One region of the Thalassobacillus sp. B23F22_16 genome, then DNA from elsewhere that is predicted to be linked to it. Evidence: predicted binding sites of a transcription regulator. Region 1 holds the regulator's gene; each other region holds the start of a gene.

Region 1 (7,551 bases):
AGTCATTTATATTAATGAATCGACACCAGCATTCAAAAGTTCCTTCCACAAAGCTTCTCGTGCAGGTGAGGGTTGGTCAGACGTAGCCTAAAAACGAACCTTTTTTCCATTGGAAGGAGCAGTTGTCACAATGGAATGTAGTTTCTTCCACTCTTCCGGTGGCATCGGGCCAACACCCATCCAGGTAAAATGCTTTGTCCAATTATCGCTGATTAATGTACTGGGGGCGCCTGTACCAAGGTCGCTAATCCGACCATCATAAGCGGTATAGCGAACGGTTTGACTCTCCATCAATTACCGTGGGTGTTTTCCGGAAATGTACACAGTTACAGCACCAGGTTTACAACGAAAGGTACGTACTTAGTGAGCATTCTTTTGTACTCGCGCAGCTGTTGATCAATCGCCTGGTAAGTAGACTTACCCTCCGATTTTATATCAATCAATAGAATAAACTCATGATCATAATCTTAACGAAATTCTAAAGCTGAATGAAGTTGTGACCGTCAAGTAAAATGACACAATTTCTGCTTATTAATTTGAAACACTTTGCTGCCCAAATATGGTTTTTCGATGCTTCATTCGCCAACTGTCTTCATTTAAATGAATGATTTCCACTCGATGCAATATACGATCTAGAATCGCAGTTGTAATTGCCTGATCTCCTAATAATTCACCCCATTCTTTAGGACCTTTATTGGACGTTAATATAATCGATGTTTGATTGTATAAATCATTGATCAAATGAAAAAACATATTGGCTTCCTGTTTGTCCATTGCCATAAACATTAAATCGTCAATGATAACTAGATCTGCTTCTCGTATTCTCTTCATTCTTGTTTTCGATTTCCTTGTGATTTCTTCAGTCTTTAATACATGAATGAGATCACCCATCGTAGTAAAAATCACTTTATATCCTTGGTTGAGAGCCTCAATGCCCAGCCCAATCGATAGGTGGGTTTTGCCGACGCCTGGCGGGCCAAGGAAAATAATATTATATAGCTGCTCCATCCACGTTAAGTCCTTTAACTGATTTAGTTTCTTCGAACTTAATGATTTCTGTTCTTTTAAATCGTATTCTTCCAAAGTGCTGAAAAACGGGAACGTCGCCCATTTAAACCGTTTCTCTAATAGCTTTTCTTCTCTGCGCTTTTGTTCATAGGTTGCTACATCCAGGAGAAACTGAGTAAAGGATGCGTCCTTTTGCTCAGCTTCTCTTATGAGTGTAGGAAGATGGTTAGCTGTTTCGGTCAGGCGGAGGGTTTTCATCAAATCTTGTAATTGATTCAGCTGACTCAATTAGACTCACCCTCCAATATTTCAGTATAGGCATTTACTGTTCTCTTTTGGGCTTCCGTATCCATGAGCCAGCCTGAAATCTTATTTATAGATGATACAGCCCGGGCGTTATCGGTTACTGTATCATCAACTTGGCGTTGTCGTTTGATGTATGAAACGATATCGCTAAAATCTGTCGCACTATAAAGATTTCTTTTCACACATTCTTTCAGTGCTGCTGATAAGATTGCCCCATTGTTCTCCTTTGTCTGCTTTAAAATAATCTGCAACTGATCTCTAATATACCGAGGGTAGTTTTGCCGGATGATATTAAGATAGTCGTATGCGGAATCTACCTCTTCAAACCGTTTCGCAACCGTATCCATAAATGCATTGATGCCTTTTGTTCGATCGCGCGAATGGCTTCTATCCTTTACTAATTGGCCTTTTCCTTCAGGAATAGTGTGTTTTGCAATCAATTCTCCTGTATCGGTAATATAGATGAATAGTTGTTTGTCTTCCGTTTCCTTGATACCGACGGTATCATATTTATGGAATGTTCCAAGTGGAAGAGAATACCGATTCGACAAATAACGAATTGTATTGTCCTTATGGACGCTTCTTGTTATACTATTTTCATAATTGTTTTTGATAGTTAATTTTTCTGCGACTGGTCTTAAGTGTTGCTTTTCCAAGGAGAACACTTCGGCCGGTCTTTTTTTTGTTGTGTTATGGATTTTATAGTTCCCTGTCCGGTTTAGCCACTGCCAACCCTGCTCATTCCAGGAATCAATGTTGTGAAACACTCTATGTCTTGCAAAGTTATGCTTGATAAAGCCAACCACATTTTCAATTTTCCCTTTACTTTCCGGCTCAGCTTTTCTACAAACCCTAAGGTTTAAACGCCTGGTTTCCTTATAGTGTTGAAACTCTTTCGTTAAGATAAGATCCCCGCCATTTTCACTGACCACGATTAAATTATCCTGATCATAAACGATTTCTCTTGGGATTCCGCCATACCACCGAAATGCATCTTCATGTGCTTCCATCACATCCTGGGTAGTGAAAGGTCTGTCTAACCATTTTTTATATTTGTATCTCGAGTTAGACAAAACAAATGCGATAAAGCTCAGCTTCACCTCTTGATTGTCAGGTGTTCTTTGTTTTGTATGACCAAAATCAACCTGCATTTGTTCTCCCATTGGCTGGTCAGGAATAGCTTCATAATTCCGTGGTAGAGTCTCTTTCTCTATTCTATATTCAGTACGTAATTCTCTAACGTAGGCACGAACCGTGCTCTCGCCAATCTCCAGTGATTCATACCTTTCCTGTAACCAATCTTGCACTTGTGCTGCCGACATATCAGGATGTTCTCTCAGCCAGGATAAAATTAACGCTTTGTAAGGATCTAACTTTTTCTCTCTCGTTTTTATTCTTTCTACCCATTCAGCCATCTCCGAAGGAGACTTCTGCAGGTTGCGATATACCGTTGATCTTGAAACCCCTAACTTTTCCGCCACCTTCGATTTACTAAATCCTTGCTTAATTAACTGTTGAATCTCCATATACATTTCCCACTTATCCACCTTTTCTGAGCCCTCCATTGATGTCTGTATAATCTTAAATATCATACAATGGGAGAGCTGTATATTTTACTGGTATATTTGGGTAAATAAGTGTTTCTTCTAATCTAGCGGAAACTGTCTACTTTAGTTTAGCAGTCACAGAAGTCGCTTCTGGAGAGTCGATGCGTATTACTTGAGCAACTAAATACGCATCTTTAATGTCTGTTTTGGTTTTGCAAATATAAAAATTTCGGAGGGCGTCCAATTGCGTAGGATTGAAAGATATCACTTTGTATCCAAGTTGATGAAGGAAGCTAAAGGTATGAGAGATTTAAAACCAGAAATAATCTGGTTAATAATAATAATATACGAGTGGACGAATATTCAATAAGAATAGTCGTCTTTTGTGTACTTAAGTATAGGGCAGTATATTTGTAGACTCAGTTTCGAGATAATAATAAAAGGTTGGAAATAGAATTCTGAAGTTCCTTTCGAACTGGAAATCAAATAGCTGAAACTGTCTGATAAAGTGGATTAGATACATTATCTCTTATAGAATAAAAAATGAGAAAAGACACAGTACTAACATGAGGTGGTAGAAATGGTATTTATTATAATTGCAGGCTTTGTCTTTCCTTGGATTATAGGCATTTATTTATATAAAAAAGCACCCAAAATTTTTTATACGACGGCACCCATTACCGCATTGATTGCGGTTGTTTTGAACCAGGCAGGCATTCATATGGGACTGTGGAAAGTGAATCATATGCCGACGATTGTTTTACTGGATTCCTTGTTTTTAGATTTAGGAATCTTCACTGTCGCCGGAGCCTGGTTCACCTATATGCTGGTGTACAAAAACACTAATCCCCTCTGGGTCTATATTATATTCATCGGAGGTATGACGGGCTTAGAAGGGCTGGCTCTTCTAGTAGAAACAATAAAATATGATCAAACATGGAATTTCTTTTATACCATCCTTATGTATGTCGGGGGTTTTCTTGTCATTGGATGGATTGTTTACATATTAAAGAAGCTAAAAGTTTTCCCATAAATTTTCTAGGCTGTTGAGTAAGTCTCGACAGCTTGTTTATTATTCGCCGCGTTAATTTATTATAATATGAGTAAAATCTCTTTAAGGCAATGTTTTGATGTTTCAATACTCTCTCCAATCAAAAGCTTAGATGTTAATAGCGATTACAAATAAATTAGAAGACTGATTATCTTGAAATCGAGTCTTAATGAAACGGGGGCAATTTAAAGTATTGGATTGGCCTCATTATTCCATGATAGGAGGAGATTGTCCAAGTCGGACGATCTTTTTTTCACTAACGGAGCGGAATAAGAAATAAGGAGTTTTTGTATGAACGGATGGTGATATTTACATATGTGGCATTGGGTCGATTCATTTATGCCAATCTATACAAGTACTGAAGGAGGTTTATATTGCGTTAAAAGCAAAGCATTGTAAACCTCGAAGAAACGAAGCTAATCATTACTCAGATAAGTATAAACGTAAAATGTGGAACCAGAAGGATGGGGGAAGTTATAAATCAGGCAGGTTTCCACCTTGTATTACTTAACTAAAAGGGTAGACTATTTGATAAGTATACTGATTATGATCGTATTTAAATGATTAAAAACGAATATTTTGTATCCATAAAATCTATTCCGTACACAAGTCCACCCTGGGGAACGTGAACAGTATATCTCCGTATATTAATCAAAATAAAGCCATTGATGCTTTGCATCAATGGCTTTATTTATGGCTCAACACCAGCCAAGATCGCAATCACTTACGTATTGCTGAATATCATTCACTTTATTTATACGAAAGATTTTTCCTTTTTGGTATTTGAAACCTTCTATCATTTCGTAACGATTTTCACCGCCAGTCATCAAAATCCGGCCGATTTTTTCCTTATTAAAGATATAAATTAATATTTCCTTCTTCTAACTTTCCATTAATACTCTCTGTGATATCTACCATGCGAAGGTTCTCTTTCTTCATTCAATTCCTCCCTTATAATGATGAACACATTCTTTAATAACTGTTGTACGTTATTATAAAGGAGTGTTAGGTGGAAAATCAAGTTATAGTCAGAATATATAGACAATTCAGTTAATTAGTCCTATGTCTATGAATAGATAAAAATGAGCGCAAAATTAGCGCTCTTTATAGTAATTCTTGAGTTTGGTATTCCTCTAAGGTAAATGATTCAGTATTTAATACAAAACAAAAGGACAATCACCGCTATTATTATTAGGTGGTTGTCCTTTTAAGCTTATTTATGATTGACACTTATTATAAGGGAGGGTGTATTAATGGATCGAACGGTATAACCCCACTACTTTTCCTAGAATGGATACCTCCTGAAGGACAATCGGTTCCATCGTAGCATTTTCAGGCTGCAGGCGGATATGGTTTTTTTCTTTGAAGAACCGTTTGACCGTAGCTTCCTCGTCTTCCGTCATCGCAACGACTATTTCTCCATTTTGAGCGGTTGGTGTCTGTTTCACGATGACCATATCTCCATCCAATATACCAGCTTCAATCATACTTTCTCCTTCGACTACAAGTACGAACGTATTTTCTTCACCGCCGGCCAGGTTTTCCGGCAGCGGCACATATTCTTCAATATTTTCGATTGCTGTAATAGGTGAGCCTGCTGTGACTTTACCAATTACCGGCGCATAGGAGGCTTCACTTCTCGGAATATTTTGTTCTTCTTCTAATTCCAATACTTCAATAGCGCGAGGCTTTGTTGGATCCCGTCGGATGAATCCTTTTTTCTCTAACCTCGCAAGGTGGCCGTGGACCGTGGAGCTGGAGGCCAGTCCTACAGCCTGTCCGATTTCGCGTACAGAAGGTGGATAGCCTTTTGCCAGTACTTCTTCTTTTATGAATTTCAATATTTCCTGTTGCCGCTTCGATAATTTACTCATATAAGCACACCTCGTACATATGTTTTTATTAACCACATTGTACCATGATGATTTCCACAATACAAACATTCGTTCGATTTTTTCTTGACAAGAACGAATGTTCGTATATAATGAAATTAACAAATGCGAACAAAAGTTCTGTATGGAGGGGTTAAAATGTTTGATAAACTGTCTAAGTTGGACATGACCTATATTATTCTTTTCATTTTGAGTCTGGCATTCTTATATGCTGCCATGACGATCAGCAGCTGACATTAGGTCTATAGTTTATTATCCGTATTAACAAGCAGAGAGGGTCGCAGGAATGAACGTAATCATTTATTGCAGGGTAAGTACAGAAAAAGAAGCACAGGTAACGTCATTAGCCAGGCAGGAGTCAGAGCTTCTTGCTATGGCCGAACAGAAAGACATGGAAGTAGTGGACGTAATAAAAGAACAAGCGAGCGGATACGAAATTGAGCGTGAGGGTGTATTCCGGTTGCTTGACCGGTTTTCGGATGGACAGGCGGAAGGCTTGCTGATTCAGGATGAAACACGCTTAGGGCGGGGCAATACAAAAATTGCGCTGTTTCATCAGCTTAACAAAATGGACGTGCATGTCTGGTCTCTTTCCCATCAGGGAGAGCTGCAGCTGTCTGAATCCGACTCCATGGTTCTGCAGATAGTAGGTATTGTGGAGGAGTACCAGCGTAAAATCCATAACCTGAAAATAAAGCGCGGCATGAACAAAGCGATGGAACGAGGTTATGACCCGGGTAAGAATCTTTCCAACCAGCAACTGGCAAGAGGGAGGGAGCGGATTGAATTTCCGATAGAGGAAGTTGTCCGGCTTAGGTCCAATAAGTTGACTTTCGAAGAAATTGCCGCCACCTTGCGCGGGCTTGGTTATGATGTTTCCAAAGCGACTGTCCACCGGCGTTACCGTGAATACATCTCACTTGAAAAAGAAGAAGATAAAAGTTAATATTATATAGAAGACAAGGGTCATAGGACACTTGTCTTTTTAGCACTTAGAGAGAAGTTTAGCTACTTATTCCTTTATAAGTATTTGAGGGAACAGAACAGGCTTTTCTTAATTAAGGGCTCACAAAAAGGAGTGTGTACGCATGTTATCAAAAGATAAACTAAATCGTATAAACGAATTAGCCAATAAATCGAAAAAAGAATCCCTTACGAAAGCAGAGAAAGACGAACAAAAGCAATTACGCCAAGAATACCTCGGCAATGTCCGGAAGTCTTTCAAAAACCAATTGAAAAGTATGAAAGTCGTTGATCCGGAAGGAAATGACGTAACACCGGAAAAAGTAAAACGAATGCAACGCAACGAAAAGAAACATTAATCCAACGAGGCTGGGACAAAACCCAGTAATTTAAACAGAAAGTGGTCCGCATCATTTTGATGCGGACCACTCTTTTTATGGTTTTCTTTTATTTTAATAAGAATATAAGGACAACCTCTGATAAAATTAAAGTTACCACACAATAACCATCGGAGGTGCCCTTATGTTTAAACAGTATAACATGAACCAAGTAATCTTGCCTATGGATGTAGAAATGAAACTACAAGATAATGATATCGCCTATGCCGTTCATGAGTTGGTGGAAAGTATTCCGGATGAAGCCTTTTCAGCATTCCTGCGTGACACGGGATGCCCGGCGTATCACCCACGCATGATGATGAAGGTCATTTTATGCGCCTACACCCAATCCGTGTTCTCAGGAAGAAAAATCGAAGGGCTGATCAAGGATAGTGTGCGCATGATGT
Region 2 (7,551 bases), on a different contig from region 1:
TAGTGTAGGGACAAAGTAGACAAGGAGGGAGACAATGAAGAAAGAAGTTTGGACAGCTTTGGGATATGGTTTGGCCATTATCCTGATTCTTATGTTGACGAGCAGTTTCATATTGGCATTATTATTGCGGTTTACCACCATTGATACGAATCTCATAAACTTATTCACCATGATTTTGGCCATGCTCATTCTGTTTACCGGCGGAGCAACAGCAGGACATCGGGGGCAGGAAAAAGGCTGGATGTATGGACTGATAACGGGCGGGGCCTTTTTGTTATTCATAATCCTTTATCAATATCTCGGCCTTCAACAGGGGGTCCAATTAAGTCAGGTGCCTTATCTTGCGGGAATGGTGGGCTCAGCGTTAATCGGAGGAATGTTAGGAGTTAATATCCGCTCCAACAGAGCTGCAGGAAATAAAAAATGACTCCGCGATATAAATCGCCGGAGTCATTTTTTTAGTCCTGGTTAAGTACCTCTCGTACAGCTGAACGATCAAAAGTCATCTTTGTTCCATCATTGACAGTCAATACGACGGTCCCTTCATCAAGGGCATGGATGGTCCCATGAAGACCCCCGATAGTAATGATTCTATTTCCTTTTTGTAAATCCGCTTGCATTTGCTGTACTTTCTTCTGTTTCTTTTGCTGTGGGCGGATTAACAAGAAATAGAAAATAACGAACATAAGGATGATAGGTAATAATCCTAATATTCCTTCCATTTTCATTCCCCCTTTCTAGAAATTCTTCGCATTTGGTTTATTGAAACCATATTGTTCAAAGAATTCTTCTCTGAAGTCGCCAAGACGGTCTTCTCTAATAGCCTGGCGGACATGCTCCATTAATTTTAACAGAAAATATAAGTTATGGTAAGTAGTTAATCGAAAGCCAAATGTTTCATTATTTTTCACCAAATGTCTGATATAAGCGCGGGAATAATTCCTGCAGGTATAGCAGTCACACTTTTCATCAATTGGACGGAAATCCCTGGCAAACTTAGCATTTCTCACGACCAGTCTTCCGTTTGATGTCATGCAGGTGCCGTTTCGGGCAATCCTGGTCGGTAGTACGCAATCAAACATGTCTACTCCTCGAATGGATCCATCAATCAAGGAATCCGGTGAACCGACACCCATTAGATACCTTGGTTTGTTTTCAGGGAGCATCGGTGTGGTAAACTCCAGCACCCGATTCATCACATCTTTTGGTTCTCCGACAGATAAACCGCCAATCGCATAGCCTGGAAAATCGAGTGACGTTAAATCTTCTGCACTTTGGCGCCGAAGCTCTTCGTATTCTCCACCTTGGACAATGCCGAACAGCCCTTGTTTATCTGGTTTCTTATGGGCAGTTAAACAGCGTTCAGCCCAACGGCTTGTCCGTTCTACCGATTTCTTCATATAGTCATATTCCGCTGGATATGGAGGACATTCGTCGAATGCCATCATAATATCTGATCCTAGCGCATTCTGGATGTGCATGGCTTTTTCAGGGGAAAGAAATAATTTCTCCCCGCTGATATGGTTACGAAAATGTACGCCCTCTTCTTCAATTTGCCGTAAATCGCTCAAACTGAACACCTGGAATCCGCCTGAGTCCGTCAGAATTGCCCCATCCCAGTTCATGAACTTGTGGAGTCCACCTGCTTCTTCGATGATATCTTCCCCTGGGCGCAGCCATAGGTGGTAGGTATTAGAAAGAATGATATTCGCATTCATTTCCTGCAACTCTTCCGGGCTCATCGTTTTAACGGTAGCAAGAGTCCCTACGGGCATAAAGGCAGGTGTATCGAAAGAACCGTGCGGTGTATGCACCTTCCCAAGACGAGCACCTGTCTGTTTACATGTCTTTATAAATTCATAGGTGATTGCCATTAGTAATTAAACCCTTTCCTTATAAAATCAACATTGCATCACCAAAGCTGAAAAAGCGATATCGCTCTTCTACAGCCTGCTGGTACGCATGTAAAATGAATTCTCGTCCTGCCAGGGCACTGACAAGCATGATTAATGTGGACTGTGGTAAATGGAAGTTCGTAATCAAACCATCAATCGCTTTCAGTTCATAAGGCGGATAGATAAAAATATCAGTCCAGCCTGAGGCTTCTGTAAAAGTCCCATGATCCCGCATGATTGTTTCTAACGTTCGTGTAGAAGTAGTCCCCACAGAAATGATCCTCCCACCGTTCTCACGGACACGATTCAACTTTTCTGCTGTAGCTTGTGATACTTGATAAAACTCGGCATGCATATCGTGGTCTTCAATGTTATCTACACTCACTGGTCTGAATGTGCCCAGACCTACATGTAAGGTAATATACGCCAGTTCGACACCAGCCTGTTCAATCTCCTGCAACAGCTCTTTTGTGAAATGCAGTCCCGCTGTCGGTGCTGCGGCAGAACCTTCTTCTTTCGCATATACAGTCTGATACCTTTCACTATCAGAAAGCTGCTCCTTGATATAGGGTGGCAATGGCATTTCGCCCAACGCTTCCAGGACTTCAAGAAATATTCCCTCATACTCGAAACGCAGCTGACGTCCACCATGATCTTCGGTAGCTGTACATTCCGCCGCCAATTTCCCTTCACCAAAAATTATCCTTGTTCCAACCTTGATTTTCTTTGCTGGTTTTACAAGTACTTCCCATTCATCCGACTCTGTCTGATGAAGCAGAAGAACTTCTACTTTCGCACCTGTATCTTCTTTTACCCCATACAGCCTTGCAGGCAATACTCTAGTATCATTTAAAACCAGGCAGTCTCCTGGCTTTAAAAATTCTTTAATATCAGAGAATCTTCTGTGGTTTATGGTGTTTTCCTTTTTATCCAACACCATAAGCCGGGATGAAGATCGATCCAGCAACGGGGTTTGCGCGATCAACTCTTCAGGCAGGTCAAAGTCATATTGCTTGATATCCATAATTATCTCCTATCTCTATTCATTTTATTTTACCAACGAAGTAAAAAATCAATGAAAGTATGATGCTTACCACAATGGATGTAACAATAGGAAAATAAAACGTTACATTTCCCTTTTTAAAGCTGATGTCACCTGGCAGCTTGCCAATAAAGCTCCAAAGCAAGCCGATAATGATGAACACAACCCCTATTACAATAAATATTTTTCCAAATCCGGTCAAGCTTCAGGCACCTCCCGTTGAAAGTGGAGATAAGCCTTCGGTGTTACTACCCTTCCCCGCGGTGTGCGTTGAATAAAGCCGGTTTGAAGCAAATATGGTTCATATACATCTTCAATCGTCTGTGATTCTTCCCCTATGGTAGCGGCGATGGTATCCAAGCCTACTGGACCGCCTTGAAAGCTATCCATAATGCCTAATAGCAGTTTGTGATCGATATGATCCAGTCCTACCGGGTCTACCTGGAGCATTTCTAACGCTTCTTGCGTTATTTCCAAGTCTATCTCTTCTTTCCCCTTGACTTGTGCAATATCACGTACACGCTTCAACAACCGATTGGCGATTCTCGGCGTTCCCCGTGATCTTCTTGCGATTTCTATTGCAGCATCTCGAGTAATTCCCACCTGAAAAATATCAGCGGTGCGCTCTACGATATCACATAAATCCTTTGTATCGTAATACTCCAGCCGGCTTAGTACTCCAAACCGGTCCCGAAGCGGAGCCGATAACAACCCTGCCCTCGTGGTCGCTCCTACTAGTGTAAAAGGTGGAAGATCAAGACGGACGGACCTTGCACTGGGACCATTCCCAATGACAATATCGAGACAGAAATCTTCCATAGCAGGATAGAGCACTTCTTCCACAGATCTTGGCAGTCGATGGATTTCATCGATGAATAGTACATCCCCTGCCTCTAATGAAGATAAAATAGCTGCTAAATCACCGGCACGCTCGATAGCAGGTCCTGCCGTGGTCCGGAACTGAACCCCCATTTCATTGGCAATAATTGAAGCTAATGTAGTTTTCCCGAGCCCTGGAGGACCATATAATAAAGCATGATCCAATGGTTCATTTCTCATTTTTGCTGCTTCAATGAAAATTTCCAAATTCCGTTTTGTTTTCGCCTGGCCAATATACTGACTTAATCGACTAGGCCGCAAACTCAACTCAATGGAAGCATCTTCTTCTTGCAAATCACTGGATATCATCCGTTCTTCCAAGCCAATTCACCTCCGTTCTCAGTTTTTCATCATTAATTGCAATCCGTGGCGTACATAATCATCCACATTAGCATGATCACTGTTCGCCAGCTTCGGACGAAGTGCTTTCAGCTCACGTTCTGAATATCCCAGCGCTTTCATTGCTTCCAAAGCTTCCTCAACCGCCTGGCTGCGATCCTGTGAAGTATGGTCTTTCGTATAAAAGATCGACGTTTCGTTATCTTCATCAGGAAGCCACGCCACCAGTTTCCCTTTCAGGTCAAGTATCATTTGCCGTGCTGTTTTCTTGCCGACTCCTGGAAAACGGGTCAAGAACTTTTCATCTTCCTGTTCAATTGCTGTTACAAAATCACGCACACTGGTAGAAGCAAGTACAGCCAGCGCTCCTTTTGGCCCAATTCCCGATACATTCAACAATTTAGAGAAAAGTGCTTTATCCTCCCTTTTTTTAAAACCATATAAAGCCTGCAAATCTTCTCTGACATAATGATAGGTATGTATTTTGATCTCTTTTTCTAGATATTCTTGAAATGAAAACGGGTTAGCACAAATCAATTCATAGCCAACTCCATTTGCTTCTACTATGACACTCTCATCATCTATGACCGTTAATTGTCCCCGAACATATGCTATCATGTTTATTTTCCCTTCTCACAATCAAATTTCTCCACTTATTGTAACATACAAGCACATGTTCGCCTATCCTCACCCTTAAAAGAAAAGCCCTCCATCTGAACGATTGGAGAGCGTAAATGTTAATGTTTATCAATAGGATCTCGATCAGCATATGTTTCGATTACTTCGTTAAAGTGGTTTTTATCTTGGATCTTTATTCCCTGCTCCAATTCTTTCCTTCGACTGCTTTCCAACGTATCCACTGGAATAGGAAAAAATGATTCTATCACTTTTCCTTCTGTAGGCTTTCCAAGAAAAATCGTTAACTGATCATTTAAATCAATACCAAAATAACCATTTGCTTTTACTTCCGGGGAAAGGTCGTCTATTTGCTTATAAAACTCCACAAAACCTTCTCCCTGGTTCATTAATGTCCAACCATCATAATTAGCCCAAAAATCTTCCATCGCCCAAATGGTTTCTATTTTTTTTTCTACCTCTGTAACTCCATCAAGATATTGCTTTTCCATGGTCACTTTTAATTCTAACGGCTGACTTGCCACCAAGGATACAGGCTCCTCCAAGGTATTTTCTTTTGCTCCATCTGCCTCCCCGCTTGAAGGCCGATCATCCAATACTGTAATAAAAAATAAGAGTATCAATAAACTAATTGTGAGCGATTTCCATATTGTCGTTTTCATCGAATCCCCCCTTAGTAAAACTTGGCCGTATGAATAGGATAAGGAAAGCCTATGTTTTTTATCCTCTTACATACGAAACCTTGTTAAAAGGATATAAAAAATAGCTCCTATTTCCAGTTTGCCCAGAAATAGAAGCTATTATAATCAAGGATTACTTCAAGTTAGTTTTTCTAATACCTCTTCATCCGCTTCAAGGTTATGATAAATGTCCTGCACATCATCATTGTCTTCCAGCGTATCAATAAGATTCAACATTTTTTCGGTCTCTTTTTCACCAAGGGGTGTATAGGTTTGTGGGAACATGGAAATCTCGGCAGTTTCAAAGGTATAACCACTTTGTTCAAGCTTTTTCTTAACTTCTGAAAAGCTTTCCGGTTCCGTATAAATCTCGAAGGTTTCTTCATTCGTTTCCAGCTCTTCTGCACCAGCTTCGATAACCTCCAGCATTAAATCGTCTTCTTCGACATCATAGTCAGAACGTTCAATGACGAGATAGCCTTTACGATCGAACATATAAGAAACACAGCCATTCTCACCAAGATTGCCATCATTCTTGTTAAATGCATGACGTACTTCGGCGGCTGTCCTGTTTTTATTATCTGTCAATACTTTAACCATGACAGCTGCCCCCCCAGGACCATAGCCTTCATAAGTCATCTCTTCATAGCTGACACCGTCAAGGTCGCCGGTAGCTTTTTTAATTGCCCGGTCAATGTTTTCATTCGGCATATTGCTCGCTTTGGCTTTATCTACAGCCAGTCGGAGCGAGGGATTCATTTCCGGATCCCCACCACCCTCTTTAGCTGCCACGAATATTTCCCGAGCCATTTTCATGAATACTTTTCCGCGTTTAGCATCTTGCGCATTTTTACGTCTCTGTATATTTTTCCATTTAGAATGACCAGCCATTGGACATTCTCCTCTCCAACACGATAGTATCTAATTTCTTTAATTACTATATCATATTGGCAAGAATCATTGAAGAATGAGAAATGTCATCATCTGTCATTATTCAGCTGGAAGCGATCAATAAATTTATTTATTTCCTCCCTCACTTTTTCCGGTGCTTTTTCTGCTCTCACTCTGGCATCAAGATCTTTCATTTCATCCCAATCACTATGATTCACATGAATAACTACATCTTTTTCATCTGATACCTCTGCCACTTTATTTCTGACCTTATTCTTCAAGTCATGGTCATCTTTGGCATGAGGAGTAGGCACAACACCAACAAGTATACGACCATCGGTAGCTATCGCCCTTGCCACCGATACTTCTGATAATTCACTTACCGCACGAGTGACTTCCATTGATTTTTCGTTATAGAAGTCATTATCATGGGCACGATTACTAATATTATAAGTGGTATCCCTCATATCCTCTTCCGCCTCCCGTTTAATTTTATTAGGAGCGCCACGTCGCAATTCTTCCTTATTTGTTTCTGAATTTCCCTGTTCTGTCGTTTCTAAAGGATCGTAGGTGTTGGTGTCCTGGTCATTCTGACGAGTTTCCTGTGTGTTGCATCCGGCCAGAACAAAAGCTATAACAAAGGTACCTGCCGCTAACTGTTTCCACATAAAAAAACCTCCTTTTCCTTTATGTTGGATTAAGGAGGTTTTTTTAATCTGTCAAATAAACCCACTTTTCACACCTCAAACACAGGCGGTGCTGCCGCAAGCTGGCGCTTATGAGCCGAGCGTTGATGTAAGGACTCAATAATTTCACGGTCTTTATCAGGGATTGGTTCTCCTTTTAAATGTTTGTCAATCATATCATAAGTGGTGCCCATTTCATTCTCGTCTGTTTGCCCTTCCCATAATCCGGCACTGGGCTTTTTATCAATAATTTCAGCAGGCACATTTAGTTGACGCGCCATTTCGCGAACCTCACCTTTGGTGTAATTCACTAACGGTACAAGATCTACTCCTCCGTCCCCATATTTGGTGAAATAACCAGTATACCATTCCGCTGCATTATCTGTTCCTACTACCAAATAACGATAGTTAGTCGCTAAGGTATATAGCGTACTCATTCTTAGGCGAGCACGAAGGTTAGCATCGGCGAGCTGTTCCTGTTCATGATTGAATGTTTGTTTATT
Region 3 (7,551 bases), on a different contig from region 1:
AGTAAATTTAACCGCTTACATTTAAGTTTGTTTTTATGGAGTTTCTTGATCATTTTATTCGATGGATATGATTTGGCTGTTTATGGGACAGCTTTACCACTCATAATGGAAGACTGGGGGTTAAATGCTGTTGAGGCAGGATCAATAGCAAGTTATGGTCTCTTCGGCATGGTATTTGGGGCCATTATCTTTGGTATACTGGCAGACCGTATTGGAAGAAAGAAAGTTATTATTATCAACGTACTTCTATTTAGCTTATTCACTCTACTTTGTGGTTTGGCAAACTCAGCAGTGACTTTATCTATTTTTCGTTTTATCGCAGGATTAGGTCTTGGAGGCATTATGCCGAATGTTGCCGCTTTAGTTTCGGATTATGCTCCTAAAAAAATGAAAATTAAGTTAGTGTCTTATACATTAGTCAGCTTTGCCATCGGTGGAGCACTTGCACCGACTGTTGGAGTTCTTTTAATTGAGGGATTTGGATGGCGGTCTGTATTTATTGTAGCGGGTCTGCCACTTTTAGCTATTCCTTTTATGATGAAGCAACTTCCGGAATCTTCTAAATATCTCATCCGTACTGGTAAAAAAGAAGAACTGTTTTCCACGCTTGCCAAAGTAAGCCCTGGTTCAACATTCAAGATGACGGATGAAATTGAGGAAGTAAAAGTAACACAAACAAAAGTACCTGTTGCGGGACTGTTTAAGGAGCATCGTGCACTCAGTACTATCGGATTCTGGATAGCATTCTTCTGTGCTCTCTTAATGGTATATGGATTAAATACCTGGTTACCGAAGTTAATGATCGAAACTGGTTATGGACTAAATTCCAGTTTAGGTTTCCTGATCGCGCTTCAAGGAGGAGCTATTATCGGAATCCTTGCTCTTAGTAGTCTTTGTGAAGAATATGGTTCTAAAAAGGTTATTATGGCTTCTTATATTTCCGGAGCCATTGCGTTAGCTTTACTAGGGTTTGGCGGGAGTACATTTTATATCTTTATATTAGTAGCCATTGCGGGTGCTGCTACAACAGGTGCTCAAGTTTTAATTCAAGCTTATGTTACATCGTTCTACCCTTCAGAAATGAAATCAACAGGTTTAGGGGTGGCTTCAGGAATTGGTCGATTTGGCGGTATGACTGGACCGATTTTAGGAGGGTTCTTGTTGACATTAGCTCTACCTGAATTCATGAATTTCCTCGTATTTTCCATTGTTAGTATTGTGGCTGCAATCGGGTTATCATTGATTGCTGATAAATATTCAGCTTCTAATATAAAGGAGCAAGCGACTAGTCAGAATATTGGTCTATCCAGTAAAGATGAAATACGTGAAAAAGGGATCGGCTAATTTCCGCTCAGATGGGTTACGTGCCTTCTTGAACATCTTCTTCAAGGCTGACACTTATTAGGCATTATTAGAAAGGAGATTATATGGAAGAGAATCGTTTTCCGACAAATCTAAAAGAGCTACCTCAGAATTTGAACATTAATGCCATTAGTTCGGGTTTAGTCGCAGCTATTTTTGGATGCACTGGGCCTGCATTAATTATCATCGGAGCGGCAACGAATGGTGGATTAACGTATACACAAGCGATCAGCTGGATTTTTGCTGTTTATTTTTTTAGTGGATTACTCGGCATATTTATCGCATTAAAGTATCGCCAGCCTATTTCCGTAGCCCATACAATCGCTGGCGCTGTACTAATGGCGGGGTCCTTAAATCACTTTTCTATCCATGAAGCGGTGGGAGCATATATCATAGCAAATATTCTTGTTATCCTCCTTGGTTCTACGGGATTAATTGAAAAGGTACTGAAATGGATCCCTCTTCCGATTGTTATGGGAATGATTGTTGGTGTGATGATCCAATTTGCGATAGACATGATTACATCGATAACTCTCGCACCGTTACTCGCAGGCTCAGCGATCCTCGCGTTTTTACTTTCATCACGATACCTTAGAAAGGTTCCACCTGTATTGTCTGCGTTAATCGTTTCGGTAGTTGTGGCGATCTTTACAAATGCTTTTGAATATCCAGCTGCTCAGCGTATGTTTGTGCTTCCAGAACTTGTGATGCCCGCATTTAGTTGGGAGGCGATTGTGTCGATTAGTATTCCACTGACACTGTTGATTATCTGTGCGGAAAATGCTCAAGTGACAGGGATACTAATGGCTCAAGGTTATAAACCGCCAACGACGGGCATGGCGGTATATGGTTCTTCGGTTGGACTATTCGCTTCACTGTTTGGCGGGCATGCAATCAGCATCGCAGGACCAATGACGGCCATCTGTTCCGCGGACGAAGTCGGTAAAAAAGATAGCCGCTATGCAGCATCGGTCATGAACGGCGTGTTTTTCGCAAGCTTTGGCTTATTTGCAGCGGTCGTTGTTCCATTTGTCACTGCCATGCCGAGCGTCATCGTTACGGTCATTGCCGGCCTGGCTATGCTAAGGGTTCTCATCAACTCACTGAAAACAGCGTTCTCCGATACTAAGTTTCAAATGGGTGCATTCTTTGCATTAATCATCGGAATGTCAGGCGTGAACTTCTTCAATATCGGTGCACCATTATGGGCCATTATCGGAAGTCTGTTTGTCTCCTTACTCGTTGAAAAAGACCACTTTGCATTCAACAAAAAGAAAGAGGTCAAAGTGAGGAAAGAAAGAATAGAAACTAGTGCTTAACGATACACAATAGTACCAGGTTTATTCCAGCTGATTTTTAGTACACGGGAAACTCTAGTAAAGACTATTTCCTTTTTGTAGGGAAGTAGTCTTTTTTTAGTACTGCTTTTGCATGGTGGGTGATGATCGTAAGACATCAGAATAAATTCGTGTTATACAAATTTAAAAAGAAAGGTTGGCAAGAAATAGTGAGTTGTGTAAAATAAAACACGTACATTATAAGTTTTGTTTTTATTAATGTTCGTATTTAAGAGTGGGAGGAATAATAACATGAATTTAAAACAACGTATAAGTAGTTTATTTGGGATCGTGATCTTAGCTTTCATGCTTGCGGGGTGTGGGGACCAGCCCGAGGCTACAGGAGCGGCTGACAAAGAGGAAGAAAAAGTAGTGGGAATCATAGGTCCAATGGAAGTAGAAATTGACATTCTTCATTCTCATATGGATGTGGAAGAGACAACGGAAAAAGGGACCTTAACCTTTTATGAAGGAAATTTAGAAGGCCAGCCTATTGTACTGGTGAAATCGGGAATCGGGAAAGTGAATGCAGCATCTGCAGCTCAAATGCTCATCAGTGATTTTGATGCAGATATATTGATTAACTCTGGCGTTGCAGGCGGGGTTCATCCTGATCTAGGTCTTGGAGATATCGTTATTTCCACAAAGACCGTGCATCACGATATGGATGAGACGGCTAAAGATTTTAAGCCAGGACAAATTCCATATATGGATACAAGGTATTTTGAAGCGGATCAAGAACTGATTCAGCTTGCTAAGAAAGGTACGAAAGGTCTTCCTGATTATGTTGATGTATTCAAGGGACCGATTGCGACAGGAGACCAATTCATTGCAAGCAAAGAAAAAACGGACTGGATTTATGAAACGTTTGATGCGTATGTTGTTGAAATGGAAGGAGCGGCTGTTGGACAAGTTGCCTACTTAAATGAAATCCCGTACGTAGTCATTCGCTCAGCTTCCGATGATGCAGGAGAAGAAGCAGCAGGAATACAAGAAAACTTCGTAGAAGAAGCAGCGAAGAACTCCAGTCATGTGATTGAAGAAATGTTGAAAAATATGTAAGAATCCAAAGGGTTACCCTTGTAACTGGGAGATTAATAAGTGCCTGCCCCACTGTACTAAAGTGATAACACAGTGGGAGCAGGCACTTTTATTTACTCGTTACCTTTTAGGAATACATAAGGTCAAAAAAATAGAGAAAAGCTCGATTGGCTTTTCTCTCCTGGAATTAAACTTATTACGAAATAGAAAAACTTTTCTCTTCTGTCACGCCACCATGTTCCTCCGTAAACTCATCAAGCAGAGCACGTACCTCATCGGTGGATTTTGTGTTCATCAGCTGATTCCTTAACTCACTTGCTCTCCGGAATCCGCGGACATATATCTTGAAAAAGCGGAGGAGCGGTTTGAAGAGACGCGGCTCGAGTTCTTCGGAATATTTATCATGAAGATCGAGCTGCAGGCGAAGGAGGTCGAGCAGTTCTTCGCTTGTGTGCTCTTTTTTCTCTTTTTCAAAAGCAAACGGGTTATGGAAGATCCCGCGGCCGATCATTACGCCGTCCACGCCGTATTTTTCCACGAGCTCCAGCCCTTTCTGACGGTCTGGAATATCCCCGTTAATCGTCAGAAGCGTATCAGGTGCCACTTCATCACGGAGCTTCTTGATCTCGGGGATCAGCTCCCAGTGCGCCGGGACTTTACTCATTTCTTTTTTCGTACGGAGGTGAATGGAAAGGTTGACGATATCTTGTTCCAACAGGTGCTTCAGCCAGTCATGCCATTCATCCACTTCGGTGTAACCGAGACGGGTCTTCACGCTGACGGGCAGTCCTCCCGCTTTGGCAGCCTGAATGAGTTCCGCTGCAACATCGGGACGGCGGATCAGTCCACAGCCTTTCCCTTTCGTTGCGACATTGGGCGCAGGACAGCCCATGTTGATATCAATGCCTCGATAGCCCATCTCTGCCATACCGATACTCATTTCACGGAAGTACTCGGGCTTATCTCCCCAGATATGGGCGACAATCGGCTGCTCATCTTCCGTGAACGTCAGACGTCCCCGCAGGCTGTCTTTCCCTCTCGGGTGGCAGTAGCTCTCTGTATTCGTAAACTCTGTAAAAAACACGTCAGGTCTTGCTGCTTCACTCACGACATGACGAAAAACGACATCCGTCACTGCTTCCATTGGCGCAAGAACAAAAAACGGTCGCGGCAACTCATGCCAAAAGTTATCTTTCATACTATATCTGAACCTTTCCTTAAGGAACGCGGTCGTTCCAAAATTTAAAAGTAAAATATTTCTGCTTCTTATCTATATCCACTTAGGCTGGATTTCAACCAATATATACTTTAATGGTATCAAACGAAAAGTGCAAGAGAAAGTCGCGCTAGAGAGCGCTGGAAAAGAGTGGTGCTCGTGCTTCCCCAACTAAAGAATGAACGTGTAAATTTATGTCTATTCGGGAACAAGAAGAAAAAGATAGAAGGTTTACTGCTTTGATTCTTTGGAATAGGAGAGCAGTAGCTTACAACGATAAGGAGGGAAACATAAATGGCAAACCAAACTTCAGAAAACCAGGAAACCATCAAGAAAATTAAAGACTTGATTAAAGATGAGAAGGTAGCGATGCTGACCACGTTAACTCCAGAAGGCAAGCTGATGTCCCGGCCGATGCGTACCCAGGAAGTAGAAATGGATATGGATAAGGAAGAAATCTGGTTCCTTACCGAAAAAGATACCGAAAAGTATAGGGATATCGAACGTAATTCTGCCGTTAACCTGGCATACGCAGGGAGTTCCTATGTATCGATCAGCGGCTCTGCTGAATTTGTTCAGGATGAAGATAAGAAGAAAGACTATTGGAATAAAATACTAGGACGATTACTGAACACTTCACCCGATGATCCGAATGTTGTACTAGTCAAAGTGACACCAGAAATCGCTGAATACTGGGAGTCCGGCGTGAACGTCAAGACCGTTAAGGAGTTTGTGAAAAAGATGACCAGCAGTAAGTCGTTAGATGATAGCAATGATTTAAAAGATACGGTCCACTTTAATGAAAACACAAAATAACTTATAATCTGAATGCAAATAAAGCAGGAACCGATCACAGGTGCCTGCTTTTTTATATATTAAAAAAGAGAAATGAGTATTTTCCCTCCCTTTCATGATTCACTTATAGTATAATAGATGGGAATATATGTTCTTAGAAATGATGTTTTATCTCCTCAATTTAATCTCCGGACACCTCTATTAAATATCTTCATTACAATCCCCTTCCACTTATTAATTTTTCATCGAACCTCAACAGTCATTCATCGAAAGGAGTACGAGGACGTGGCAAGAGTAGTCATCTTAGCGGAAAAACCCTCCCAGGCAAAAGCATATGCCGAAGCGTTTACGATACAGGAGAAGACAAAAACATACATCCAGCTTAAGGCGGACGATACATTCCCAAATGGGGCGACGATCACGTGGGGAGTAGGGCATCTCGTGGAATTGAAGGAACCCCACGATTATAAACCCGAGTGGAAGAAGTGGAAGATGGACCAATTGCCGATTGTTCCGGAACGGTTTCTGGAAAAAGTAGCGAAAGGGAAATGGGAACAATTCCAGGCGGTCAAGAAGTTGTTCCAACAGGCGGATATCATCGTCAATGCGGCGGATGTCGATCGGGAAGGCTCGAATATTTTTTATAGTATCCTTAAGCTGACTGGAGTTAAAGGAAAACCGATTCAACGCTTATGGATCAACTCGCTTGAAAAGGATGAAGTGCGAAAAGGATTCAGGCAGCTGCAAACTAACGAGAAAGATTTACGTTTATTTGATGAAGCGAAAGCCCGTCAAATCAGTGACTGGATGGTAGGAATCAATGCTAGTCGGCTATTCACCCTGCTGCTGCAGAAGAAAGGGTATGGAAGCTACCTTACCATCGGACGAGTACAGTCGCCGACGGTTTATTTGATTTATCAACGCCATAAAGAGATAGAGAATTTCAAGCCGGAACCATTTTATCAGATTGAGGGACTTTTCAACTCCCAGGCAGGTACATATAAAGGACTGGCTGAGATAAAGGAAAAGGATAAAGCGAAGGTCCAGGCTGTGCTGGACAAGCATCAATTGCAGGAGAAGGAAGCTTATAAAGGCATTGTCGAGCGGCTGGATAAAAAAACGAAGCGGATAAAGTCGCCAAAGCTCCACTCCCTTTCCACCTTGCAAAGTGTCGCGAACCGGCGTTGGAAGTATTCTCCGTCGCAAGTACTCAAAACAATGCAGAAACTCTATGAAAAACGGCTTGTCAGTTATCCAAGAACGGACTGCAATTTTATTACCGACAGCGAGTTTTCCTATTTGGTTAAAAATTTAAAAGGGTATCAGCAGGCGTTGAACGTTTCTTTTACAGCATCGTCTTTGAGACCTAGCAAGCGGTATGTGGACAGCAGCAAGGTGCAGGAACACTATGCGATCATACCGACAAAATCCGTTCCTACCGAAAAGAAGCTGAGTGGGTTAAGCCGTGAAGAACGTAATATTTACAATGAAATTTTGGCGACGACCCTTGCGATGTTTCACAAGGACTATGTTTATGAGGAGACGACGATTTTCACCCATGTGCATGAGTTACCGTTCAAGTCTACCGGAAAAAGAGATGTCGACAGAGGGTGGAAGGAACTGTTTCCAAAGCCCTTGAAGTCGAAGCAGGAGAAAGAGACTGATCTCCCTGGGGTACAAAAAGGGGAGCAGGTAGATGCCAAACTTCATATAAAGGAAAGTATGACACAGCCACCGAAGCCCTACACCGAAGGTCAGCTGATTAATATGATGAAGACGTGCGGCAAATTGGTGGATAAT
Region 4 (7,551 bases), on a different contig from region 1:
AGGAAGCGAGTCCTTCACCTTTAGCAAGAGGAACCAAATATTCTTGCTTTTGCTCTTCTGTGCCAAAATAATAGATTGGGCTTGAACCGAGTGACACGGCTGCTGCATAACTAAGGCCGGTACCCCCGCAGACACGGCCGATTTCTTCTACTGCTAAGGCGTAAGTTACTGTATCGCCTCCGACCCCTCCGTATTCTTCCGGGAAAGGGATGCCAAGCAACCCGAGTTTCCCCATCTCTTTAAAAATATCTTCCGGAAATTCTGCTTTCACATCCAGATCAATCGCTCGTGGCTGAATGACATTCTCCGCAAAATCCCGTACCATTTTACGGGTCATTTCCTGTTCTTTTGTCAATTCAAAGTTCATAATGCTCCCCCTTATTATCCATTCTTTAGAGACCGACTGGTTGGTCTGTAATGCTCAAAAATTAATGTAAGCGGTTACTTTTTTTCGGTAAAAAAAGGGCGCTCAAGCATGTGGGACTGGAAATTTTCCTCGGAAACTACATTGGTAGTCAATATAGCATGAAGGATAATATCCACATAGACATCTGCGATTTCATCAATGGTATATTTCCCTTCTGGTGTATACCATTTATAAATCCAGTTGACCATTCCGAGGATTGCCATGCCGGTGATCTCCATTGGCAATTCTTTGCGGAAGTCGCCGGTTTCCTGGCCTTCTTCAATCACTTGAAAGACCATCTGCTTGAATGCATCGCGCTTACGTTTGATTTGCTCTTCATATTCAGGTTTTAAATAATTGCTTTCCTGGTAGAATACGGAGATGTGTGGTTTGTATAAGTCGAAAACTTTTACAAATGCTTTGATGATTGATTGAATCTTCTTGATGGGAGATTTGTGGATTTCATTTGCTGCATTCGCTTCTTTCAATACATATGTAATGAATGTGTCGTGAATGACGAACAACAGCTCATCTTTCGATTGGAAATGATGATAGAATCCACCTTTCGAAGTGTTAGAGGCTGCTACAATTTGGTTGACGGTCACTCCATGAAACCCTTTTTGCTCAAACAACTCAAGCGAGGTTCTAAGGATTGACTCCCTTAACCCTGCCATACATCATCCCCTTTCCCACTAGACATTTGTCACAATTTTATCACATTTTTCAGAAAACACAAAGACTTTTTGGCGAATAATATACAAAAACATCCAGGCTGCACGCCTGGATGTCAGTCAGGAATTTTGTTCTTCCGTTTCGAATGGCTTTTCGTATTCATTTTTAACCCAGGAGTCGATGACTTCCCCGCTTTGATCGGTATCGACAATATAGGAACCGTTGCTGTAGCGGTCATTTGCTTTGTATTGCATCGGGTTGATGGTTAAAACTTCTCCGTTTTCACTTTTCACTTGCAGCTCCTGGCCTGATTCAATCAGATGCATGTTGACGAGACGGTGTGGATTCTTTTTCAGCTCACGAAGCATGACAACGCCCCGTTTGGCGCGGGAGCTTTGCTCGAATTCTTTTAAGCGCATACGCTTCAATGCACCTCTATGGGTGATAATGACGATGGACGGATCGGACAAATCATCGAAAACCTGTCCTGAAACGACTTGTTCGCCTTCTTTCAAAGTAATCGCTTTGACGCCTGCAGCCCGCTGTCCTACTGTTTTCACTTCGCTTTCATGATACCAGAGGGCATAGCCTTTATCGGAAGCGATGAATATATCCGAATGGCCATCGGTTACGTGGACATCCGTCACCTCGTCCTCAACTTTTAAATTGATCGCCACAAGCGGTTTCGAATAACGCTGTGCTTCATACAGCGCCAGTTCACTCTTTTTGACCATTCCGTTCTTTGTAAAGAATAATAAACACTTATCTTCCTTGAAATCTCTTACCGGATAAGCAGCGACAATCTTCTCATCTTTGTTGATGGGAACGAGATTTGCGATATGCTGACCGAGATCCTTCCAGCGGATATCCGGAATTTCATGGACAGGTAAATAGAGATAATTTCCTTTGTTAGTGAACAAAAGAAGCTTATCCGTTGTATTGATTTCGATCAGCCGCAGCAGATGATCACCGTCTTTAATCGCAAAATCTTCCCCATTTGATGCAGCATAGGAACGAAGGCTTGTCCGTTTCACGTAGCCATCCCTGGTTACCGAGACGATGATATCTTCACTGGCCACCATGACTTCTAAGTTAATCTTCAACTCTTCGATTTCGGCCTCTATTTTAGTTCTGCGTTCATCATTATACTGCTTCTTTAACTTCTTCAGGTCGGATTTGACGACTTTTAATAATTTCCGTTCATCTGCCAGTATTTCTTCTAAGTATGCGATGCGTTCTCTTAGTTCAGCCGCTTCCTTTTCAAGTGCTGTGATATCAGTATTTGTAAGACGGTATAACTGAAGATTGACGATTGCTTCTGCCTGTTCTTCTGTGAAATCGTAAGCTTGAATCAATCGTTTTTTGGCATCCTGCTTGTCCTTGGAAGCACGGATCGTTGCAATCACCTCATCCAGAATCGAAATAGCTTTAATCAGACCTTCTACGATGTGGGCGCGTGCCTTCGCCTTCTTTAAATCGTAGTTGGACTGCCGAGTCACCACTTCTTTTTGATGGGCGATATACGATTCAAGGATCTGCTGTAAATTAAGCAGCGTTGGCGTGCGATCCTTAATTGCTACCATATTGAAATGATAGGTAATCTGCAAATCAGTATTTTTATAGAGATAATTCAAAACGCCTTCACTATTTGCTTCTTTTTTCAGTTCTATTACGATACGGAGTCCTGTACGGTCTGTTTCATCCCGCACCTCTGCAATCCCTTCCACTTTACGGTCGATACGCAGTTCGTCCATACGTTTGACTAGGTTAGCTTTATTAACTTCATAAGGGATTTCATCAATAACGATTTGTTCCTTATTTCCTTTGATGCTTTCAATATTTGCTCTCCCGCGTAAAATGACCTTACCTTTACCGGTTTCATACGCTTTTCTAATGCCTTCTTCCCCCTGGATGATTCCTCCTGTCGGGAAATCCGGCCCTTTCAGTTTAGTCATCAGTTCGCTAGTCGTCACATTCTGCTTTTCAATTTTCATGATGACAGCATCGATCACTTCACCGAGGTTATGGGGAGGAATATCTGTAGCATAACCTGCCGATATACCAGTTGAACCGTTGACCAAAAGGTTTGGAAATTTTGCAGGCAAAACGACAGGTTCATAGATGGTGTCATCAAAGTTAGGAATGAAATCTACTGTTTCCTTTTCGATATCCCGTAAAAGCTCAGAAGAAATGCTGGATAAACGGGCTTCTGTATAACGCATGGCAGCAGGAGGGTCTCCGTCGACGCTTCCGTTATTTCCATGCATTTCTACTAAGTGTTTCCGCACTTTCCATTCCTGACTCAGCCGTACCATCGCATCATAGACAGAGGTATCTCCATGGGGGTGATAATTACCGATTACTGTTCCTACTGTTTTCGCAGATTTCCGGAAAGCTTTATCATGTGTATTCTTTTCCTGATGCATCGCATACAGAATCCTCCGCTGCACAGGTTTCAACCCATCGCGGGCATCCGGCAGCGCCCGTTCCTGTATGATGTATTTACTATACCTTCCGAACCGGTCGCCAATGACCTCTTCTAAAGGTAAATCTAAGTAATTTTCCACTTCCGCCAAAAGAATATCCTCCTCTAGTTCTGAATTTTGTCATTTTCCAGGATGTTTGCTTCGTCTTCCAACCCAAATGCGACATGGGACTCAATCCATTTCCTCCGTGGCTCGACTTTATCTCCCATTAATGTCGTTACCCGTCGTTCGGCACGGGCGAGATCGTCAATCGTCACCCTGATCAGTGTACGTGTAGCCGGATCCATCGTCGTCTCCCATAGCTGATCGGCATTCATTTCACCGAGACCTTTGTAACGCTGAATAATATAGCCGCTCTTAAATTTTCTGACTGCTGCTTCCATGCCATCTTCATCCCAGGCATATTCTATTTGTTCTTTTTTCCCTTTCCCTTTGGAAACCTTATAAAGAGGCGGCAGGGCAATGAACACTTTGCCGGCTTCTACAAGCGGCCGCATATACCGGTAAAAGAAAGTCAGGAGCAATACCTGGATATGAGCTCCATCAGTATCTGCGTCCGTCATGATGACGATTTTATCGTAATTACAGTCTTCGAGATCAAAATCACCGCCGACCCCAGCTCCGATCGTATGGATGATTGTTGAAATCTCTTCGTTTTTAAATATATCGGCTATTTTCGCCTTTTCTGTATTGATTACCTTTCCCCTTAGGGGGAGGATGGCCTGGAATTTTCGGTCACGTCCTTGTTTAGCAGAGCCGCCTGCTGAATCACCTTCGACGAGGTAAAGTTCATTTTTCTTCGGATTCCTTGATTGAGCAGGTGTCAGTTTCCCACTGAGCATGGTTTCTTTCCGTTTCTTTTTCTTGCCTGACCTTGCATCTTCCCTGGCCTTTCTTGCTGCTTCACGAGCTTCCTTCGCTCTGATTGCCTTCTTGATCAGTAAAGATGCGATATCTGGATTTTCTTCCAGAAAGTACGACAACTTACTCGAAACGATAGCATCGACAGCCGATCTTGCTTCTGAGGTACCGAGTTTACTTTTCGTCTGTCCCTCGAACTGTAATAGCTCCTCCGGAATTCGTGCCGAGACGATCGCTGTAAAACCTTCGCGAATATCATTACCTTCCAGGTTTTTATCTTTTTCTTTTAACAGGTTGGTCTTTCGCGCATGGTCATTGAAAATCCTCGTTATAGCCGTTTTTGCGCCGGACTCATGCGTTCCTCCGTCCTTTGTCCGTACGTTGTTGACAAAAGACAGCATACTTTCTGCGAAGCCATCATTAAATTGAAAAGCAAAATCAATTTCAATGCCATTTTGCTCCCCTTCGAAAGCCACTACCGGATGCAGGGTATCCTTTTCTTCATTCAAGTAACTGACAAAGGCTTTCAAACCTTCTTCATACTGGTAGCTTTCTTCGATGTCTTTACGCGCATCAATCAGTTTAATTTCCACACCCTTAAGTAAAAATGCTGCCTCTCTTAAGCGTTCCGATAAAGTTTCAAAATTGTAGGTGGTAGTGGAAAAAATAGTAGGGTCAGGCTTGAAGGTAATAATCGTCCCGCTTTTTCTCGTTTTCTTCGTTTTATCAAGCGATGTGACCGGAACCCCTCCGTTTTCAAAACGCTGGACATAGGTCTGCCCATCCCGGTGGATGGTAACTTCCAGCCATTCTGACAGGGCATTGACCACCGAAGCCCCGACACCGTGCAAGCCACCACTTGTCTTGTAGCCCCCCTGGCCGAATTTTCCGCCGGCGTGAAGAACAGTCAAGATTACTTCCGGGGTAGGTTTCCCCATTTTATGCATGCCTGTTGGCATCCCTCGTCCTTCATCCTCGACTGACACACTGCCATCTTTATTCAAAGTGACGGTAATTCGGTTACCGAAACCGGCTAGCGCCTCATCGACAGCATTATCGACGATTTCATAAACCAAATGATGCAGTCCCCGATGGTCGGTGCTTCCGATATACATACCTGGACGTTTCCTGACAGCTTCCAATCCTTCCAATACTTGTATGGAGTCATCTGAATATTGCTGTGATTGTTTAACCAAAATGCCTACGTCTCCCTTCTGACTTACCTATCTATTTCTATAATAGAACAAACGTTCGAACGTGTAAATGACAATACATATCTGCTTGTTCTATTTTAGCCTTTTTGACAAAAGACGCAAGTAACGTTTTCCATACTCAGTAAAAAATCCCTGTAAGTACAGGGATTTTTACTGGTCATTTATCGGCTTCATTTCATAAGAACAGCATGGGCTACTTTTAAACACATATCCATCATGACGGTAAAATCATGTTTTTTCAAGTATTCATAAGCGTCATCATCCTGGACTCCCTGCTGGGCCCAAAAAATCTTTGCATCAGTCTGGAGCGCTTCCTTTGCCAGGGAAGTAAGATGCTCTGACCGACGAAAAACATTGATCATTTCAAATGATTCTTTCACGTCAAGTAAGGAGTCATATGCTTGTTCCCCAAGCACCTGATCCACCATCGGATTTACAGGAATGATCCGGTAGCCTGCATCCTGCATTTCTTTGGCAATCTGATAAGAGGTGCGGTATTCCTTATCAGAAAGACCGACAACAGCGATTGTTTTCGTATCTTTTAAAGCTTGAATGATCGTCTCATTATCGGGGTGTTGATATGCCATTATACAGCCTCCTTTACAATAATCCTTCTGCTTCCAGAAATTCTCTGGCTACTTCCTCAGGATCTACATCCTCTTCTTCTACTTTATAATTCATTTCCCGCATTTGATCGCCAGTAATCTTGCCACCCAGCCGGTTTAAGATTTCTTCCAGTTCAGGATATTTATCAAGCGTTTCCTGACGAAGCAGCGGTGCACCCTGGTATGGAGGGAAGAGGTTTTCATTATCTTCCAGTACTTTTAAGTTCAATCCTTCCACATAACTGTCTGTCGAGTAGGCATCAATGATGTCCACTTCTCCTTTTTCGATGGCACCTTCCCTTAAACCGGCATCCATCGTCCTGACTTCGCCAAATTCTAAATTATAAAGTTGTTTAATTCCCTGATAACCATCTTCTCTATCATTGAATTCAAGTGTAAAACCTGCTGTTACCTGGTCTTCAATCGGTTTAAGGTCTGCTATCGTCTCTAAGTCGTATTGATCAGCGAACTCCTGCGTAGTAGCTATGGCATAAGTGTTGTTATATTGCATTGGTTCAAGGTAAGCAAGGCTATACTCCTGTGCTAATCCTTCTGCAGCTGATTGATAGACTTCCCGTTCGTCTGTGCTTTCCGCTTCCTGATTTAATAAGCTCACTAACGCGGTACCTGTAAATTCAGGGTAAAGATCAATGCTGCCTTCTTGAAGCGCGCTGAATACGACATCTGTCTTTCCGAGATTTGGTACAAGCTCAACGGATAGATCTGTCTCTTCTTCAATCATCAGCTTGTACATATTGATCAGGATAGAAGGTTCTGCCCCCAGTTTTGCCCCGATTTTAATATCCGATTTGGCACCACCGCCAAAAGCGAGTGGTCCGACTGCAATCAATGCAGCTATCACAAGGAGACTGACGAGTGAACGGAAACCTGATTTGGCGGAAGTCCGTTCAAACATCCGCAGGATTAAATCCAGTATGATCGCTAATAAAGCGGCAGGAATAGCCCCTAGTAGGATAAGGTTCAAATCTCCTCCTCGGTCTAAACCAAGCAGGATAATGTCCCCAAGTCCGCCAGCTCCGATTAAAGCAGCAATCGTAGTAGTACCAACAATAAGAACCATCGATGTACGAATCCCGGCCATGATGACAGGCATTGCCAGCGGCAGTTCTACACGTGATAAGCGCCGGAACGAACTCATTCCCATTCCGGTCGCGGCCTCTTTTAGGGCGGGATCGACTTCTTTTATCCCGGTATAGGTGTTTCTTAATATTGGGAGCAGTCCATATGCTGTCAACGCAATAATTGCTGGTGTCTGGCCGATACCGAAGAAAGGTATCAGGAATGCT

The links. Region 1 encodes LexA, which represses DNA repair genes until DNA is damaged. Its sites were predicted from a motif close to CGAACATATGTTCG; they were not measured.
Region 2: a site for LexA is predicted at 4,822-4,835, ahead of ruvA (Holliday junction branch migration protein RuvA). Genes of this name have one in related genera too.
Region 3: a site for LexA is predicted at 5,893-5,906, ahead of ACGTNI_RS13620 (type IA DNA topoisomerase). Genes of this name have one in related genera too.
Region 4: a site for LexA is predicted at 5,666-5,679, ahead of parE (DNA topoisomerase IV subunit B). Genes of this name have one in related genera too.

What each region holds. Positions count from the first base shown of each region.
Region 1 is NZ_JBIEKD010000002.1:239,999-247,549, forward strand. Features, by position in the region: gene ACGTNI_RS03735 (PI-PLC domain-containing protein) at 88-294, opposite strand; gene istB (IS21-like element helper ATPase IstB) at 532-1,266, opposite strand; gene istA (IS21 family transposase) at 1,293-2,861, opposite strand; partial or broken gene ACGTNI_RS03750 (IS110 family transposase) at 3,004-3,159, opposite strand; gene ACGTNI_RS03755 (hypothetical protein) at 3,442-3,894, shown strand; gene ACGTNI_RS03760 (DUF2553 family protein) at 4,611-4,784, opposite strand; gene lexA (transcriptional repressor LexA) at 5,163-5,786, opposite strand; gene ACGTNI_RS03770 (YneB family resolvase-like protein) at 6,091-6,750, shown strand; gene ACGTNI_RS03775 (DUF896 domain-containing protein) at 6,893-7,126, shown strand; partial or broken gene ACGTNI_RS03780 (transposase) at 7,290-7,551, shown strand, end outside.
Region 2 is NZ_JBIEKD010000006.1:37,616-45,166, forward strand. Features, by position in the region: gene ACGTNI_RS06705 (TIGR04086 family membrane protein) at 35-427, shown strand; gene yajC (preprotein translocase subunit YajC) at 459-722, opposite strand; gene tgt (tRNA guanosine(34) transglycosylase Tgt) at 738-1,874, opposite strand; gene queA (tRNA preQ1(34) S-adenosylmethionine ribosyltransferase-isomerase QueA) at 1,894-2,919, opposite strand; gene ACGTNI_RS06725 (DUF2905 domain-containing protein) at 2,939-3,139, opposite strand; gene ruvB (Holliday junction branch migration DNA helicase RuvB) at 3,136-4,137, opposite strand; gene ruvA (Holliday junction branch migration protein RuvA) at 4,156-4,773, opposite strand; gene ACGTNI_RS06740 (BofC C-terminal domain-containing protein) at 4,893-5,453, opposite strand; gene ACGTNI_RS06745 (YebC/PmpR family DNA-binding transcriptional regulator) at 5,610-6,362, opposite strand; gene ACGTNI_RS06750 (YhcN/YlaJ family sporulation lipoprotein) at 6,452-7,030, opposite strand; gene nadE (NAD(+) synthase) at 7,099-7,551, opposite strand, start outside.
Region 3 is NZ_JBIEKD010000017.1:1,311-8,861, forward strand. Features, by position in the region: gene ACGTNI_RS13595 (MFS transporter) at 1-1,344, shown strand, start outside; gene ACGTNI_RS13600 (benzoate/H(+) symporter BenE family transporter) at 1,428-2,681, shown strand; gene ACGTNI_RS13605 (5'-methylthioadenosine/adenosylhomocysteine nucleosidase) at 2,952-3,761, shown strand; gene ACGTNI_RS13610 (tRNA dihydrouridine synthase) at 3,937-4,938, opposite strand; gene ACGTNI_RS13615 (pyridoxamine 5'-phosphate oxidase family protein) at 5,251-5,772, shown strand; gene ACGTNI_RS13620 (type IA DNA topoisomerase) at 6,037-7,551, shown strand, end outside.
Region 4 is NZ_JBIEKD010000023.1:24,115-31,665, reverse strand. Features, by position in the region: gene ACGTNI_RS15955 (acyl-CoA dehydrogenase) at 1-367, opposite strand, end outside; gene ACGTNI_RS15950 (TetR/AcrR family transcriptional regulator) at 442-1,080, opposite strand; gene parC (DNA topoisomerase IV subunit A) at 1,198-3,654, opposite strand; gene parE (DNA topoisomerase IV subunit B) at 3,669-5,621, opposite strand; gene ACGTNI_RS15935 (CoA-binding protein) at 5,810-6,226, opposite strand; gene ACGTNI_RS15930 (ABC transporter permease/substrate-binding protein) at 6,240-7,551, opposite strand, start outside.